Regions from separate parts of the Mesorhizobium sp. 113-3-9 genome, predicted to be linked through region 1. Evidence: riboswitches for the same ligand, from Rfam matches in the RefSeq annotation. Region 1 holds a riboswitch; the other holds the start of a gene.
The links. A riboswitch is a leader RNA that binds a small molecule or an ion and turns the genes downstream of it on or off. The one in region 1 is predicted to bind cobalamin.

Region 1 (3,702 bases):
CGAGACCGTCATCGGACGTGGCCGCGACACGTCGCCGAAGATGATCGGCGGCCGGACATAGCGCGAGCCATAGCTCTGCACCCAGGCATGTTTGGTGAAGGCAAAGCCGGCGAGTTGTTCGCCGAAATACTGCACCATGTCGTTGCGCTCGAACTCGCCGTGAACCAGCACGTCGAGGCCGATCTCTTCCTGCCAGCGGATCGCCGTCTCGGTTTCCTTCTTCAGGAAGGCCTCGTAATCGATATAGCTCAACTCGCCCTTGGCATGAGCGGAGCGCGCCTTGCGCACTTGCGGGGTCTGCGGAAACGAGCCGATCGTGGTCGTCGGAAAGTTCGGCAGGCCAAGTTTTCGTGCCTGCAACTCGCGCCGCTCGGCGAACGCGCCCTGCCGGCGCCGCATCGGCTCCGTGACAGCCAGCAGCCGGCCTTCCACCAGCGGATCATGCACCTTGAGCGATGTGGCGCGGGACTGGACGGCCTCGGCCGATGCCTGCAACTCCTTCGCAACCGCGCTCTTGCCTTCGACAAGCGCCTCCGCGAGCAGCGTCAGCTCGTCCATCTTCTGGACCGAGAAAGACAGCCAGGATTTGAGGTCCGCATCGAGCGTGGTCTCCAGCTCCAGATCGATCGGGACATGCAGAAGCGAACAGGAGGGCGCGATCTCGATGCGGTCGAGCGGCCAGCCGGCAACGACCGGGCGGATGCGGTCGAGAATGGCGGGCAGGTCGGCCCGCCAGACGTTGCGGCCGTCGATCAATCCGAGCGAAAGGACCTGGTCCTTTCGCGACAGGCGGGCAACGGGTTCCAACTGCTCCGGCGCCCGCACAAGGTCGATGTGCAGGCCGGCGACAGGCAAGGCCAGCGCCGTTTCCTGATTGTCGCCCAACGCGCCGAAATAGGTTGCCAGCATGATGTCGAGATCGGGAGCCGCCGCCGCGAACGTCTGATATGCCAGTTCGAGACCGATGCGTTCGGCAGCATCGAGGTCGAGCACGAGGCAGGGCTCGTCGATCTGCACCCAGCGGGCACCGGCCTGCGACAATTGCTTGAGAAGCTCGGCGTAAACCGGGAGCAGCCTTGGCAGCAACGCTATCGGGTCGAAAGTGCTGCCGCGCGCTTTGGCCAGCTTGAGAAAGGTGACCGGGCCGAGGATCACCGGGCGCGTACGGATGCCGAGGGCTGCGGCCTCGCGAAACTCGCTGAGCGGCTTGGTCGAACGGAGTTCGAACGTCTGGTCGGCGGATAGTTCGGGAACCATGTAGTGGTAGTTCGTGTCGAACCACTTCGTCATCTCAAGCGCGGCAACGCCGTGGGCGTGACCGCCATGGGCGCAAGCTTCATGGTCGTTGCCCTGATCGCCGCGCGCCATTGCGAAATAGACGTCGAGCGGAACCTCGCCTCCGTTCCAGCCATAGGCTTTCGGAATCGCGCCGACCATGATGGCCGTGTCGAGCACATGATCGTAGAGCGAGAAATCGTTCGAGGGGATTTTCGTGATGCCACGATCGCGCTGTTCGATCCAGTTGGCCTCGCGCAAGCGCTTGGCGGTTTGGAGCAGGTCTTCGGCCGAGCTCTTGCCCGACCAGTAGCTTTCCAACGCGGCCTTGAGCTCGCGATGCCGGCCGATGCGTGGAACACCGAGCGTGGCGGTCGGGACTGAGAAAGTAGACATTGCATACCCCATAAGGTTGGGGGCATGGGTCAAGCGGATGCATGCAGAACCAGCAGCGAAGGCCGCGGCCTGCAGGCTACCACCGGGACACCCCGCCCGTGGACGTTTCAGTTCGTCGGGGCAGGTCTCCTGGCTCACGGGTCGTCGCTTCTGTCCGTCTTCCCAGGCATTTGCCTAGTGACATCCTGGACAGCGGCTCGCCGCTCACAGTTGCGGGGGCAGCTCCGGCATCGCCATGGCACGGGCCATGCTCACCGGATTCCCTCTTAGCTCCGACCTCGATCAGGACCGGAGAACCACGACGCCACCATGTTCCACCAACACAGGCTTCATGTCAAGAAAGATATAAAGAGATGTTTATATCTTTACGTGTTTGTGACGCTATGATCGCTGGCGAATGCCACCAACATCGCCATGGTAATGGCGAGATGCGGTGTGCCAATATCGGCATTTGCACTGGTGGCTGGCCTGTGATCCAAGGCGACGATAAATCCCACGCTTTGCAGTTGGAGCGCTGAATGACCGGATTGACACGCCGCGGGCTCTTGAAAATGGCAGCCGTTGCTGGCGCCGGCGGGGTCGGGCTCTCGGCCATTGGCAGGCTCGGCAGCTGGGCCGCCGCCAGTCCTGAACCGGTGGTGCTGCAGACGGCGAAAATCCAGGCCAGCCTGATGGACGTCGGCCCGACCAACAATGTGCTGACCTATGGCAGCGCCGGAATGCCGCCGGTGCTGAGGATGAAGAAAGGCGAACCGTTCGCCGCGCGCCTGGTCAACGCCATCGACGATCCGACGACCATCCATTGGCATGGCATTCGTCTGCCCAACAAGATGGATGGCGTGCCTTTCCTGGTGCAGCCCTATGTCTACACCGGCGATCATTTCGACTACGCCTTCGCCCCGCCCGACGCCGGCACATTCTGGTATCACCCGCATTGCAACACGCTGGAGCAGATGGGCCACGGCCTGACCGGCGTGATCGTGGTCGAGAATCCGAATGATCCGAAATTCGACGCCGAGTTCGTCCTCAATCTGCGCGACTGGCGTCTTGGCGACGACGGCCAGTTCATCGATCAGTTCCGGCCGCGCGATGCCGCCAGGACCGGCACCTACGGCACGGTGCGCACCGCCAACTGGCTCGACCAGCCGCAATATGACGCGCCGGCCGGCGGGCTGGTGCGCCTGCGGGTTGCGATATCAGACGTTACCCGCATCTACGCCTTTCGGGTCGACGGCGCCGAGGCGATCGTGATGGCGCTGGACGGCAATCCGGTGCCGCAGCGTTTTTCGCCCGATGCCTTGCTGCTGGGGCCGGGCCAGCGCATGGAACTCGCCATCCGCATGCCGGACGAGGAGGGCGCGGTCGTCAGCCTGCGAGACGTCAGGGGCACCAAGCCAAAAATCCTGGCTAGCCTGCACGCGACGGGTAGTTCGCTCAAGCGGGATGTTCGCGATCTTCCACCGCTGGAAGCAAATCCGGTGGCGGAAGTCGATCTCACCGCCGCCCAGCATATTTCGTTGGCACTCAGCGCCACGGCGGAAAACGTCCCGAGCGACGGCATCTGCGGTTCGCTCGGCTACTCCTTCTGGGCCATCAACAAGGTGCCGTGGCCAGGCGATACATCCGATCCGACCGCGCCGCTGGCCGAGCTGAAGCTCGGCAAGAGCTATGTCATCGACATGGAGAACCTGACGCCGCAGTCGCATCCGATGCACCTGCATGGCATGAGCTTCAAGGTGCTGTCGTCCTCGACACGCCAAGTGCAGCCGCTGATTTCCGACACCTATCTCATCCAGCCCAACGAGAAGGTTCAACTCGGCTTTGTCGCCGACAATCCGGGCGACTGGCTGCTGCACTGCCACATCATCGAGCACCAGAAATCGGGCATGACGAGCTACGTCAGGGTGGCCTGAAGCCGAGCACCGTCGCCGGAGCCGCGTCGTCGGTGATCTACTTGCGCAGCTGCGCCTCGATCTCGTCGAGCACCTTGTCCTTGCCGATGCCGGTGAGGAAGGCGAGGCCCTTGATAAC
Region 2 (3,702 bases), 250 kb from region 1:
AACTCGGAGTAGCACATATGGGTGTGGATCTGGGTCGCATCGCCGACCGCTGTTGAAGCCAGCCGGAAGCATTCGACGGCCCAGTCGAGATAGGCCTGCCAGTCGGCCTCGTGCAGCGGCAAGCCCTCGCGCAGTGCGGCTTCGTCGATCTGGATCATCCTGGCGCCGGCCTTTTCGAGGTCGCTCACTTCATCGCGAATGGCGAGCGCGACCTGGCGGCAGACGGCTGGGCGGGCAAGGTCGTCCCGGACGAAGGACCAGTTGAGGATCGTCACCGGGCCGGTAAGCATGCCCTTCACCGGCTTTAGCGTCAGCGACTGGGCGTATCGCCACCAGTGTAGTGTCATCGGCTGTTGTCGCGACACATCTCCAATGATGATCGGGGGTCGCACAAAGCGCGAGCCGTAGCTTTGCACCCACCCGTGTTGCGTGAAGGCGAAGCCGCGGAGCTGCTCGGCGAAATACTGCACCATATCGTTGCGCTCGAATTCGCCGTGGACCAGCACGTCGAGTCCGATCTCTTCTTGCCAGCGAACGGCGGCTTCTATCTCTTTCTTCAGGAACGCCTCATAGTCGACGTAACTCAGCTCGCCTTTGGCATGGGCTGCCCGCGCCTTGCGAACCTCGGCTGTTTGCGGGAAGGAGCCGATCGTCGTGGTGGGGAAGGATGGCAAGCCAAACGTGTCGGCCTGAAGCTTGGAGCGCACGGCGAATGCGCTCTTCCGGCGCGTCATGGCGACCTTGATGCTGGCGACCCGACCTTCGACGAGCGGATCATGCACCTTAGCGGATGTCGCGCGAGCGGCGGCAGCCTCAGCCGACGCCTCTAGTTCGGCGGCGACCGCGTCCCGGCCTTCAGCCAGGGCACGGGCGAGCACGACCAGCTCGTCGGTTTTTTGCGCCGCGAAGGCGAGCCACGATTTCACGTCCGCATCGAGTGCCGTCTCCATGTCCAGGTCGATCGGCACATGCAGCATCGAGCAGGACGGGGCGATCTCCACGCGGTCCAACGGCCAGCCGGCGACGATCGGCTTGATGCGGTCAAGTATGGCAGGCAGGTTCGCGCGCCAGACGTTGCGGCCGTCGATCAGCCCGAGCGAGAGCACAAGTTCCTTCTGCGCGAGCCGGCCGACGGTCTCCAACTGCTCTGGAGCGCGCACGAGATCGACGTGCAGTCCCGCCACGGGCAGAGAAATTGCGGTCTCGAGATTGTCTCCCAGCGATCCGAAATAGGTAGCGACCATGATCTTCAACTCCGGTGCTGCTTTTGACAGCCGGCAGTAGGCGAATTGGAGGGCATCCCGTTCGTTGGGAACCAGATCGACCACGAGCGCCGGCTCATCGATCTGCACCCAATCGGCTCCCGCGAGCTTCAGCCTCCGCAGGAGCTCCTCGTAGACGGGCAGCAGCCGTGGCAGGAGCGCGATAGGGTTGAAACCTTCCTCAGGTGACTTCGCCAACTTGAGAAAGCTAACCGGTCCAAGCAGGACCGGGCGCGTGTGGATGCCGAGCGCCTTGGCCTCGAGGAAATGATCGACCGGTTTCGCCGACGAGAGGGCAAAGCTCTGATCGTCGGTAAGTTCCGGCACAATGTAGTGATAGTTGGTGTCGAACCATTTGGTCATTTCCATCGCGGCAAGGCCATGCCCGTTGGCCGCATGCTCGTCACCGGCATGTCCACAATCAGCGGCCTGACCTTGGTCGCCGCGCGCCATGGCGAAATAGGTATCGAGTGGGACCTCGCCGTCAGTCCAGACGTATCGTGCCGGCACGGCGCCGACCATGATGACGGTGTCGAGCACATGGTCATAAAGCGAGAAATCGTTGGACGGGATTTTCGACACGCCGTGATCGTGCTGCTCCCTCCAGCTGGCGGCGCGTAGCGCCTTCGCCGTCGCGAGCAGGTCGGCAGCGGGAGATTTTCCGGACCAGTAGCTTTCAAGCGCGAATTTGAGTTCCCGCCGTCGACCGATACGCGGCACGCCGAGCGTTGCCACTGGAATTTGTTGAGAGACAGTCATGCCATACCCCGATGGTTGGGGCGTGGGGACAAGGAACGCGCAAGCAGGCGGCACGAAGCCAAGCTACCGCGGCCACCGAGACACCCCGCCCGTGGACGTTGTTCGTCGTGGCAGGTCTCCTGGCTCGCGGGTCAAAGCCTCTGCCCGTCTTCCCGAGGCCGTTCGCCTCAGTGACACCAATGGGCTTGGCTCGCCGCTAACAGTTGCGGGGGCAGCGCCGGCATCGCACCGGCTTCCCTCTTAGCTCCGCTACAGCAGTGCCGCGCGGAGAACCACGACATGCGCACAATCACAGCAGCTTCGCTCCTTGTCAATGCATATAACGAGATGTTTATGTGATGATGCGAATAATGCCCTTGCGCTGATCGGTCTCTTTCGCCCAAAGCCGCTTACGATGCCGCCTCTTATCAGTGCAGGCTCGGAGAGATCCTTGTCCCCATCGGCGACGCCGGATCAGATCGAGGTCGCCGGGCTCAAAGGGCGTAAAGTCGGGCCAGGTCGTCACGGTCAGCCGGGAATCCCGGTATTTGTTCCCGCTCGGCTTCGCTCAGCGTGCTTGCGCATTCCAGCGCGCTGATGACCATGGCCGCAAGCGGAAAGAAGAGGTGGCGCCGCAGGTGGGCGGACTGGGGCCGGGCCGCCAGCGTCTCGACAAACTGCGCGGCGCTCGCCTCGACCTGCTCCGCGAGCAGCTTCACCCTCGGTTGCTGAACGCCGGCGCCACGATCGTGCGTAACCGGGCATGCTCGCCCCCCCTCGCGCGAGACCAGCCACTCCGGCAAACCAAGAATCACCGAATCCGGGGTGAATGCCGCACTCTCTAAGCGATGGAAGGGCGGAAGGTGACCGGCAGGCGCTGCGGGCAGCGAATGACGTAAGACGGAATGTAGACGACGTCCTCCGCGGCGATGGTCAGCGCCAGATCCTCCAGCCGCCCGAACAGCGCGGGGAAGGCGCAGCGCAATTCCAGGCGCGCCAGCGCAGCGCCCAGGCAGGCATGCGGCCCCTCACCGAACGACAAATGCGGGTTGTGCCGCCGGGTGACATCGAACCTGTCGGCGCCGGGGCCGAAGGCCTGTTCGTCCCGGTTCGCCGCATGGAACGCCATCAGGACGGCATCGCCGCGGCGGACCATGCATCCGTCGATCTCCACGTCCTGGGTGGCATAGCGGAACGGCAGATTGGCCGCTGAGCTGCCCCAGCGCAGGATCTCCTCGATCGCCTGTGACCACGGAACTTGGCCGCTGCGCACCAAGTGCAGTTGCTGCGGATGCGTCAGCAATGCCAGCACGCCATTGCCGATGACGCCGGCGGTGGTCACGAAGCCCGCAGAGAGCACCATGAACAGCATGTCGATGAGCTCGGTGTCGGAAACGAGCTCGCCTTTGTCACGGGCGACGATCAGGGCCGAAGCCAGATCATCTCCGAGCTGGCCCCGCTTGAGCGCGATCAGGCGACGGAAGAACTCCGGGATGCGCTGCCGCGTCTGTCGCACCTCTTCGGCTGTGGCGGAGGTGTTGGCCATGCTGTAGGTGAGCGCGACGATCTCTTCGCGCTGTTCGTCCGGCAAACCGAACAGTTCGGCGATCACGTTGGTGGGCAGCGGAGCGGCGAACTCGCTCATCAGATCGGCACTGCCGCCGCGCTGCGCCATGTCGGCCAGGAGTCGATCGACGCTTTG

Region 2: linked by a shared signal. The riboswitch ahead of metE (5-methyltetrahydropteroyltriglutamate--homocysteine S-methyltransferase) and the one ahead of metE (5-methyltetrahydropteroyltriglutamate--homocysteine S-methyltransferase) in region 1 are both predicted to bind cobalamin.

Annotation. Positions count from the first base shown of each region.
Region 1 covers NZ_AP023246.1:6,821,129-6,824,830, reverse strand. The annotation lists gene metE (5-methyltetrahydropteroyltriglutamate--homocysteine S-methyltransferase) at 1-1,671, opposite strand, end outside; cobalamin riboswitch at 1,774-1,987, opposite strand; gene MesoLj_RS32760 (multicopper oxidase family protein) at 2,190-3,584, shown strand; gene MesoLj_RS32755 (PTS sugar transporter subunit IIB) at 3,622-3,702, opposite strand, start outside.
Region 2 covers NZ_AP023246.1:7,068,724-7,072,425, reverse strand. The annotation lists gene metE (5-methyltetrahydropteroyltriglutamate--homocysteine S-methyltransferase) at 1-1,997, opposite strand, end outside; cobalamin riboswitch at 2,114-2,313, opposite strand; partial or broken gene MesoLj_RS33815 (cytochrome P450) at 2,588-2,875, opposite strand; gene MesoLj_RS33810 (cytochrome P450 family protein) at 2,842-3,702, opposite strand, start outside.